DNA from 2 places in the Mesorhizobium sp. M1050 genome. Region 1 is predicted to be linked to the other one. Evidence: predicted binding sites of a transcription regulator. Region 1 holds the regulator's gene; the other holds the start of a gene.
The links. The regulator LexA, encoded in region 1, represses DNA repair genes until DNA is damaged. The targets are predictions, from matches to a motif close to TGTTCNNNNTGTGTTCNG.
Positions count from the first base shown of each region.

Region 2: NKH57_RS04065 (YifB family Mg chelatase-like AAA ATPase) is a predicted target of LexA. The motif match lies at 2,763-2,780, and genes of this name have one in related genera.

Region 1 is NZ_JAMYMV010000065.1:21,965-27,315, forward strand. Features, by position in the region: gene NKH57_RS26820 (AMP-binding protein) at 1-883, shown strand, start outside; gene kynA (tryptophan 2,3-dioxygenase) at 880-1,716, shown strand; gene kynU (kynureninase) at 1,797-3,044, shown strand; gene lexA (transcriptional repressor LexA) at 3,488-4,240, shown strand; gene NKH57_RS26840 (ComEC/Rec2 family competence protein) at 4,234-5,351, opposite strand, start outside.
Region 2 is NZ_JAMYMV010000004.1:152,229-157,579, reverse strand. Features, by position in the region: gene NKH57_RS04080 (J domain-containing protein) at 1-173, opposite strand, end outside; gene NKH57_RS04075 (exopolysaccharide production repressor protein) at 532-762, shown strand; gene NKH57_RS04070 (TfoX/Sxy family DNA transformation protein) at 767-1,051, opposite strand; gene NKH57_RS04065 (YifB family Mg chelatase-like AAA ATPase) at 1,139-2,671, opposite strand; gene gshB (glutathione synthase) at 2,849-3,790, opposite strand; gene NKH57_RS04055 (putative bifunctional diguanylate cyclase/phosphodiesterase) at 4,128-5,351, shown strand, end outside.

The sequences.
Region 1 (5,351 bases):
CACCTTCGGCCTTGGCGGGCTCGCCATCTTCCCGCTCCGCTTCGGTGCGGCAGCGACACTGCTGGAACAGGCGACGCCGCCCAACATGATACACATCATCGAGACCTATAAGGCGACCGTCTCCTTCACCGCGCCGACCGCCTACCGCGCCATGCTGAAGGCCATGGATGAAGGGGCCGATCTGTCATCGCTGCGTGTCGCCGTTTCGGCCGGCGAAACCTTGCCCGCTCCGGTTTTCGAAGAGTGGACGCAAAAGACCGGCAAGCCTATCCTCGACGGCATCGGCGCCACCGAGATGCTGCACATCTTCATCTCCAACCGCTTTGATGACATGAAGCCGGCGTCGACCGGCAAGCCGGTGGGCGGCTACGAGGCGCGCATCGTCGATGACGAAATGCGCGAGCTGCCGCGCGGCGCGACCGGCCGGCTGGCGGTGCGCGGACCGACCGGCTGCCGCTACATGGCCGATGACCGGCAGAAGGACTACGTCCGCGACGGCTGGAACCTCACCGGCGACACCTTCACGCAGGACGAAGACGGCTTCTTCCATTTCGCCGCGCGCTCCGACGACATGATCGTCAGCGCCGGCTATAACATTGCCGGACCCGAGGTCGAGGCAGCACTCCTGTCGCACCCGGATGTTGCCGAATGCGCGGTGATCGGCACGGAAGATGCCGAACGCGGCCAGATCGTCGAAGCGCACGTCGTGCTGGTGCAGGGCGTAGCGCCGGACGCATTGACGACCAAGCGCCTGCAGGACCACGTCAAGGCAACGATAGCGCCCTATAAATATCCGCGATCGGTGAAATTTATCGCCGCGCTGCCCAAGACCCAAACCGGCAAAATCCAGCGTTTTCGGCTGCGCACGGAGAAGATCAATTGAGCGAACCCTACGATCCGGCGTCCGAAGGCGCACAGATGTCGTTCAACGAGCGCATGTCCTACAGCGACTATCTGCACCTGGAGAAAGTGCTGGATGCCCAGACGCCGCTGTCTTCGGCGCATGACGAGATGCTGTTCATCATCCAGCACCAGACCTCCGAACTGTGGATGAAACTCGCTCTGCACGAGATTGGCGCTGCGATCCGCTCGATCCGCGCCGATCGCCTCGAGCCGAGTTTCAAGATGCTGTCGCGCGTTGCCCGCATTTTCGAACAGCTGAACAACGCCTGGGATGTGCTGCGCACGATGACGCCCAGCGAATATACCGAGTTCCGCGATGCACTCGGCCAGTCCTCGGGGTTCCAGTCCTGGCAGTATCGCGCCATCGAGTTCATGGCCGGCAACCGCAACCTCGCCATGCTCGGCCCTCACAAGCACCGGCCGGACCTCAGCGGCAAGCTGGAGGCGATCCTGGCGGAGCCGTCGCTCTACGACGAAGCGCTGCTGCTTCTGGCGCGCAACGGATTCGACATCGGCACCGATGCCAGGCGCACGGATTGGCGTGAGACGCGAACCGAGAATGAAGAGGTTCTGGTCGCCTGGCAGACCATCTACCGCGACCCGCAGCGCTACTGGATGTTCTACGAACTGGCCGAGAAGCTGGTCGACTTCGAGGACTATTTCCGCCGCTGGCGCTTCAACCACGTCACCACGGTCGAGCGCATCATCGGCCTGAAACGCGGCACCGGCGGCACGTCGGGTGCTTCGTATCTCAAGAAGATGCTCGAGGTCGTGCTGTTTCCGGAGCTGTGGGCAGTCCGTACCCGGCTTTGACACAATCGAAATGAGAACAGGCACATCGAGGGCGCGCTTGCAGCGGAAAACCTTCGCGAACAACCGAGGACTGACTGACCATGAGTGGAATTCCTGATCTCGCTGCAATCGAAGCGATGGATGCCACGGATCCGCTCCGCGCCATGCGCGATCGTTTCATTCTGCCGGAGGGGGTGATCTATCTCGACGGCAATTCGCTTGGGGCAGCGTCGCATGCCGTTTTCGGCGAGCTGCAGCAGGCGGCCACCGAGGAATGGGCCAAGGATCTCATTCGGGCCTGGAATACAGCCGGATGGTTCGAGATGCCGATCGAACTCGGCGACCAGCTCGGACGCTTGATCGGGGCCGCAGCCGGACAGACTGTTGTCTGCGACACGACGTCGATCAACATCTACAAGGTGCTACATGCCGCGATGGAGATGCGGCCCGGCCGATCGGCCATCGTCGCCGAGGCTGACAGTTTTCCCACCGACCTCTACATCGCCGAAGGCGTTGCCTCGACCCGGGATGGGGTCCTTCTGCGCCTCGCGGGCGTCGACGCGCCAACCATCGAAGAGCTGATCGACGAAAGCGTCGCGGTGGTGCTGGTCAACCACGTCAATTACAAATCGGGTGAACTGCGCGACATGGCGGCGCTGACGCGCATAGCTCATGCGGCCGGAGTGCTGATCGTCTGGGATCTATGCCACACCGCTGGCGCTCTGCCAGTCGAGCTCGATCATGCAAAAGCCGATTTCGCTGTCGGCTGCACCTACAAGTACCTCAACGGCGGTCCAGGCGCGCCGGCCTTCATCTATGCCGCGCAACGCCACCACGGCGCGATCAGCCAGCCGCTCAGCGGCTGGTGGGGGCATGCACGGCCCTTTGCCTTCGAACGAGGCTATGTTGCCGGCACCGGTATCCGCCGCTTTCTGTGCGGCACGCAGCCGGTCCTGTCGATGCGGGCGCTCAAAGGTGCGCTCGCAATCTGGAACGACGTCGACGTGGCGGCATTGCGAAAGAAAAGCGTCGCGCTGACCGAACTGTTCATCCAGCTCGTCGAAGCGAAGTGCGGCGCCTATGGCCTCACGCTGGAGAGCACCCGCGACGCGACCAGGCGCGGCAGCCAGGTGTCGTTCGTTCACGATCATGGCTATCAAATCATGCGGGCGCTGATCGAGCGCGGAGTGATCGGTGACTTCCGCGCGCCGTCAACCATCCGTTTCGGATTTACGCCGCTCTATGTCGGCTACAAGGACGTGTGGCTGGCGGTCGAGGTGCTGGAAGACATTCTGCGAACGGATGCATGGAAGGACCAGCGTTTCGCCGTCAAGGAGGCCGTGACCTGACGCAGTCGTCCCAACTGTTGTCGCATCGTTGCCTCTTGGTCGGATGATGGAGGGACGAATTTCCAGTGCACAAATCCGGTTGCCGCTGCTGGCCAACACTGGCATCAACAAATTAACCAAGGTTGGCATTTTGGCTTCGTTTCGTTCACGGCAGACGAACGCATGGAAGGCTGGAAATGCCCCGTCGCGGATCCATGGGCAGCTCATGCCAAAGCTTGGGCCAACGATGGGCGGCAGCCCATTAACCATAACAATTTCAATGCCGGAAAGCGCCTTGTGACGGCATGCCGTGATCACCCAAGCGCGCTGGCGCGCGCCAAATAATTTCAGCGGCCTTAACAGATTCATTAAACTTTAAACGGTTGCAGAACACAACTGGAACATATAGTGTTTGTTCTGGGTTTGTTTTCTGATTCTGGTTTTTAGGTACCCTGGGGGCCGCCATGCTGACACGCAAGCAACACGAACTGCTGATGTTCATTCATGAACGCCTGAAGGAAAGCGGCATTCCGCCATCCTTCGACGAGATGAAGGAGGCGCTCGACCTTGCCTCCAAATCCGGGATTCATCGTTTGATCACGGCACTGGAAGAGCGCGGCTTCATTCGCCGGCTGCCCAACCGGGCACGCGCGTTGGAAGTGCTGCGGCTGCCGGATTCGATCGCGCCCGGCCTCAACGCCGCAAAAAAATTCTCGCCAAGCGTCATCCAGGGCAGTCTTGGTCAGGCCAGCGTCGGCCAGGGCGGCCTTGGCCGGCAGATCAAGCCGACGTCTTCGCGGATGCCTTCAGCCGGCAATGACGACGACGTGGTCTCCGCCGTGTCGATCCCTGTGATGGGGCGCATCGCCGCCGGTGTGCCGATCGATGCCATCCAGCACCAGACCCATTCGATCTCGGTGCCGCCGGACATGATCATGGGAGGCGAGCACTATGCGCTGGAGGTCAAGGGCGACTCGATGATCGAGGCCGGCATCTTCGACGGCGACACCGTCATCATCCGCAACGCCGATACGGCGAGCCCTGGCGAGATCATCGTGGCGCTGGTGGATGAAGAGGAAGCGACGCTGAAGCGGTTCCGCCGCAAGGGTGCCTCGATTGCTCTCGAAGCCGCCAATCCGGCCTATGAGACGCGGATTTTCGGACCAGACCGGGTCAAGGTGCAGGGCAAGCTTGTCGGCCTGATCCGCCGTTACTGAGGCAGCTGCGGTTTAACGACGGGCTTGTCCGGTCTCTTGAAGGGCGGCAGGCCCCTCGCCTCACGCGAAAACTTACGTTGCACGTGCCAAGGCCGGTAGGGCCTACCCACCGCAAAGCTGACCGTTGCCGGCGTGGTCGCCGACTGGCGATCGAAGAAGACGGCAGCACTGCCATTGCGAGCCAGTTGCCGTTTGGTGATGACGAGAACCAGCGGGTTGTGACAAGCGTCATAGGCCGTCGCGTCGTTGATGACGATCAGGTCGGCGAAGCCGCAGGCTTTCCAGGTGTCCTTTCGGTCCTCGACATAGGCAATGATAGCTCCGGACGGATGCCTGGCGAGACAAACGCCTGATGTGCAATAGAATGGCGCTCCCGGCGGCATTTCAGCCGCATCCTCGACGTCGAATTGCCCGTCGCCTTCGTCGAACACCTCCGGCGCGATAATGCTTTCGGATGTCAGCGCACGCTTCCAGTTGTCGACGGTGAATTCGTTCGGCCTGGCCCGGCTGACCGCGAGTTCGCCGCCGCCAATCGGCAGCGCCACCAGCCTTGCATCCTCCGAGACCAGCACGTCAGGTACGCGCGTATCCGAGACGGTCAACAGGCCGGCAAGCGCGAAGGGAAGCGCTGCGAGCCGCAACCATGTGGTCGCCATCGTCGCGATGACCAAGGCAATCGTCACCAGCACGACGGATTGCTGCGAAATCAAACCGATTGCGTCGACTGGCGAACGCTCGGAAATCCATCCGGACATCGCGATCATCACCGTCAGGCCTTTGCCCATCAGATAGAGGGCCGGCCAGTCAAACCCGAATGGCATCAGCAGCGCGCTGGCGACAGCCAGGAACATCACGACTGTTACGATAGGCATGATGGCCAGGTTGGCGAATAGGCTGAGCGGCGACACACGCTGAAAATGCCAGATGGCAAACAGCGCCGTGGCGCTGCCGGCGATGATGGATGTCATGGCAAGGCCGCCTGCCGCCAGCAGGAATTTTCGCGTCAGGAAGCCGGGCAAGGATCGCTTTGGCGGCGGTGGCCTCGCTTTCCCCGCACGATGATCCGCCCAGCCGGCATAGGCGCCGACCAGCGCGGCCGTCGCGGCAAACG
Region 2 (5,351 bases), on a different contig from region 1:
ACCGGATCCTTGAGCGTATTGTGCGCTTCTACGATTTCGCTGAAGCGGGTTTCATCGCCGGTCTGTTGATTGTCTGGATGATAGCGCATCGCAAAATAGCGAAATATTCGCTCCAGCGTTTCTGAATTGGCGTTCGGGCTAACTTCCAGGATTTCGTAGTAGTCGATGAACATTGCCGACACCCCCAAACCCAATCATATTCGTATTGTCTAAGCTAAGGAACATCCAATGCAACAGCCAAGACCTTAGTCGGGCGCCGATAACGGCCATCCTTCCGGTGAAGGGGTGAGAAAAATGGCCGACGCCCGTCCGGTGGGGGCCGTTGGGTGATGCGGACGCCGGCCAAGCGGACAATCAGGTCCGCCGCACTGCAGACATGGCCGATTTGTAAGGGGCCCGTTATGGCGTGATCGCGGAAGCCGGCGAGGCATCGGCCATCGTGACGAGGCGCGCAGCTTGGTCCTGTAAGCTTGCAATTTGGCTAAATTAGTGAAAACTTAACTAGCGGCTGGTCGAGCGGGTGGCAAAACGATGTATTTTCCGCAGTTCCTGGTGGGCATGTCCGCCACCACGATCACGGTGGCGATCTGGGCCTACATTGAAGCCGGATCGGTCTGGGTGGCGTTCGGTTGGGCCATTCTAGCAATGGTCATACTTCAGGTGGGATACGTCGGCCTGCTGGTTCACTTGATATTCAGGCGAGCACCGGAAGTGTCCGACGCCCATGCGACGCCGGCAGACCCAACGTCACCGTTGATGTGAATGCTCATTCGGCAGGGTCGGCTTGCCGCGCGGTCGCATAGCGGGCCTGCCGACGCAGATGCTCCTTGGTTCCGCTGTCGAGCGCCCGCCAGTCACAACCGCGGATCGCCGCCTCCATCGCATAGAGCGCGTTGATGGTTATATGCTGTCCGAACCGGAATTTCAGACGGTGATAAGCCTCAACCGCGCCTAAACCGCGCAAATCCTCCTCACAGAGAACATCGATTTCCGCCAGCATCCGCGCTGTAGCTGGTCCAAGGTTTCTCATGTCTTCGATGCGAGTGCTCATGGCTGGGTTCCGGCGCGCTCACAGCGCGCAAGATAGTCCCTATAGGATTTGCCACCTTCTCCGGGAAAGCGGTGCCTCACCTGCCCGTCAAGCCGCCTGCGCCATGCGCTCCGAACTCATGCGGTAGGAAATTGCCTCCGCCAGGTGAATGCGGCCGACGGCTTCGCTGGCGTCGAGATCGGCCAGCGTGCGCGCCACCTTCAGCACCCGGTGATAGGCGCGGGCGGAAAAGGCGAGCTTCTCGCTGGCGTCCTTGAGCAGTGACAGGCCGGCGGCGTCAGGCATGGCGATCTCCTCGATGACCGAGGGCGCACAATGCGCGTTGGTGGTGGCGCGGGTGGCGCCGAGCCGTTCGAAGCGCTCGCGCTGGATGGTGCGGGCGCGCGCCACGCGCAGCGCCACTTCGGCGCTTTTCTCCGCCCGGTCGGGCCGGATCAGATCGCTTGCCGACACCGCCGGCACTTCGATCCGCAGATCGATGCGGTCGAGCAGCGGGCCCGAGATGCGCGCCTGGTAGTCGGTGCGGCAACGCTCGCCACGCAGGCAGCGATAGCCCGGCTCGCCAGCCATGCCGCACCGGCAAGGGTTCATCGCCGCGACCAGTTGGATGCGCGCCGGATAGGTGACGCGATGATTGGCGCGCGCGATCATGCAGTCGCCGGTCTCGAGCGGCTGGCGCAAGGCATCGAGCGTCTGCGGCGTGAATTCGGGAAACTCGTCGAGAAACAGCACACCGTGATGGGCAAGCGACACTTCTCCCGGCCGTGCACGTACGCCACCGCCGACCATCGCCGCCATCGAAGCCGAATGGTGCGGGGCGCGGAATGGCCGCCGGTCGGTCAACTTGCCTTCGCCGAGTTCGCCCGCCACCGAGGCGATCATCGAGACCTCAAGCAATTCCTTCGGCGCCAGCGGCGGCAGGATCGACGGCAGCCGCTGTGCCAGCATCGATTTGCCCGAGCCGGGCGGACCGATCATCAAAAGGTTATGACCACCGGCCGCCGCCACTTCCAGCGCCCGCTTGGCGGTCTCCTGGCCCTTGATGTCAGCAAGGTCGGGCAGGTCGCGTGCCGCGGCGTGGATGCCGGCTTCCGGCCGCGACAGCACCTGCGTGCCGCGAAAATGATTGGCGATGGCGATCAGGCTGCGCGGCGCCAGAATGTCGATTTCCTTGCCCGCCCAGGCCGCTTCCGGCCCGCAGGCAAACGGGCAGATGAGTCCCTTGCCCTCTGCATTGGCGGCGATGGCCGCCGGCAAGGCACCGGCGACCGCGGCAATCGTGCCATCAAGCGACAATTCGCCAAGGACGACGTAGCCGGCCAGCATGTCGCCCGGAATGGCGCCCAATGCCGCCATCAGGCCAAGCGCGATCGGCAAATCGTAATGGCTGCCTTCCTTCGGCAGGTCGGCGGGCGCCAGATTGACCGTGACTTTCTTCGACGGCATCGACAGGCCCGAGGCATGAAGCGCCGCCTGCACCCGCTCTCGACTTTCGGCCACCGCCTTGTCGCCAAGGCCGACGATATGCATGTTGACCTTGCCAGGCGCGATCATCACCTGCACGTCGACGGGCACGGCCTCAATGCCCTGGAAAGCGACCGTGCGAACCCGCGCCACCATTTGCCCACCCCGAATGTGGGCTTGCCCGAGCCCGCGCCATTAGGGCGTTGGAGCCCCTTTGGCGAGACAATCACAATTTCCCGGCCAAATCAAGAACATTACAGGAACGCATGAGCGCGTAGGTTGCAGCCGGACAGAGCTCGGTTGCAATGCCAAGCTAAGACGAAATGAAGACGGTTACTTCCGTTTGTCCTCGATCGCGTCCCAGAACAGGCTGGCGATGTCGGCGCCGCCGAAGCGCTGCACTTCGCGCACGCCGGTCGGCGAGGTCACGTTGATCTCGGTCATGTAGTCGCCGATGACATCGATGCCGACGAGGATGAAGCCGCGCTCTTTCAGCGATGGCCCGATACGGGCGCAGATCTCGCGCTCGCGTGCCGTCAGCTCGGTCTTTTCGGCGCGGCCGCCGACATGCATGTTGGAGCGGGAATCGTGTTCGGCCGGCACCCGGTTGATGGCACCGACCGGTTCGCCGTCGACCAGGATGATGCGCTTGTCGCCCTTGCGCACGTCCTTCAGGTAGCGCTGCACGATATAGGGCTCGCGGAACATCTGGCCGAACATTTCGAGCAGCGAGGCAAGGTTGCGGTCGGCCTCGTGCAGATGGAAGATGCCGGCGCCGCCATTGCCGTAGAGCGGCTTGATGATGATGTCGCCGAACTCCTTGCGGAAGGCGGCCACTTCCAGCGGGTCCTTGGTGATCAGCGTGTCCGGCATCAGGTCGGGAAACTCGGTGACGAAGATCTTTTCCGGGCTGTTGCGCACCCAGGCCGGGTCGTTGACCACCAACGTCTTCGGATGGATTCGCTCGAGGATATGCGTGGTGGTGATGTAGTTCATGTCGAAGGGCGGATCCTGCCTGAGCAGGACCACGTCCATCTCCGACAAATCGGTGCGCACCCTCTCGCCCAGCGAGTAGTGGCTGCCCTTCTCGTCGCGCACCTGCATTTCCTCGATGCGGGCAAACACCTTGCCGTCGCGCAGCGACAGCCGGTCGGGCGTGTAGTGGAACAGCTGGTGGCCGCGCCGCTGCGCTTCCAGCGACAGCGCGAACGAGGTGTCGCCGGCGATCGACACGGTGGAGATGTGGTCCATCTGGACTGCGATTTTCAGCTTCATGGCGGTCTCCGGTGGACTCGGATGGGACGACTGTCTTGCCTGTACAGGCTCACTGTCCGTCTGCCAATCGCGACATTCCAGGATTGGCATAAGCAAGTCGCAAAGCCAGGCCGGCATTGATCTTGCCGGCCATGTGCAGACAAGGCGAGGCGCCGGGTCATCCGGTGGCGGCAAACGACGGAGATGTGCGCGTGAAAACAACGGCTTGACACGCCCCACGTCGGCCTTCCCGAAGGTGATGCGCTTTACCCGTGAAAAATCCATTTGGCGATACGTTTCCTAAAGGGTTTGCTGCCAGTCTCGCAATAAATTCCGACGACACAAAACAGGGACACCGATGCAAACTTCGTTTGGCACCGGTCAGGCAAACAGGGAGAGCACGGATCTGGCGTTCACAGATCCGTTGACCGGGCTTGGCAACCATCGCCGCTTCTTCGACAAGGTCGATCGCCTGATAAGCGACCGTGCCGACGATCCCGCGCCCTTTACCGTCGGCATTCTCGATCTCGACGGCTTCAAGCCGATCAACGACCTGTTCGGCCACAAGGCCGGTGACGACATCCTGATCCAGGTCGCGATGCGGCTGCGCGCCTCGATGGACGGCTACTCCACGGTCTGCCGCATCGGCGCCGACGAATTTGCGTTTCTCTATCCGATGGTGTTCAGCGAGGAAGCGGCGGCCGAAAAGTCGCGCATGCTGATCGAGATCCTGTCGGCGCCATACGATGTCGGCGAACGCACTGCCAGGCTTTCGGCCTCGGTCGGCTGCTCGCTGTTTTCTTCGGGCGACGAAACCACCGAAATCCTCATCAACAAGGCGGAGACGGCACTCTACCACGCCAAGCGTTCCGGCCGTGGCCGCGTCGTCGTCTACACCCGCGAGATGGAAGAGGCGGCCAAGCGCGTCACCCGCATCGAACAGGCGCTGCGCCGGGCTGTCTCGGCCGGCGAGGTGGAGCCGCATTTCCAGCCCATCGTCGACCTCAACACGCGCCGCACCATCGGCTTCGAGACGCTGGCGCGGTGGACCGATCGCGATCTCGGATCGGTGCCGCCAACCGTCTTCATTCCCATCGCCGAGGAGCGCGGCATCATCGGCCCGCTGTCGCAGCTGGTGCTGCGCAAGGCGACCGAGGCGGCCCGGAGCTGGCCGAAGGACCTGTTCCTGTCGTTCAACCTGTCACCCTCGCAGCTCGTTGACCAGAACACCGGCCTGCACATATTGGCGATCCTCGATCGTACCGGCTTCGATCCGCGCCGGCTGGAGATCGAGATCACCGAGACTGGCCTGATGAACGACCCGGCCTCGGCCGCGCAGATCGTCGAAGACCTGCGCCGCGTCGGCATCCGCGTTTCGCTCGACGATTTCGGCACCGGCCAGTCGTCGCTCGGCCGCTTGCGCGAATTCCATTTCGACAAGCTCAAGATCGACCGCGCCTTCGTCTCGTCCATTCTCGACGATCGCCCGTCCGAACACATCATCCGCGCTATTCTTGCCATGTGCGAGGGGCTCGGCATGGACGTCGTCGCCGAAGGCATCGAGCAGGAAGCGCAAGCCGAT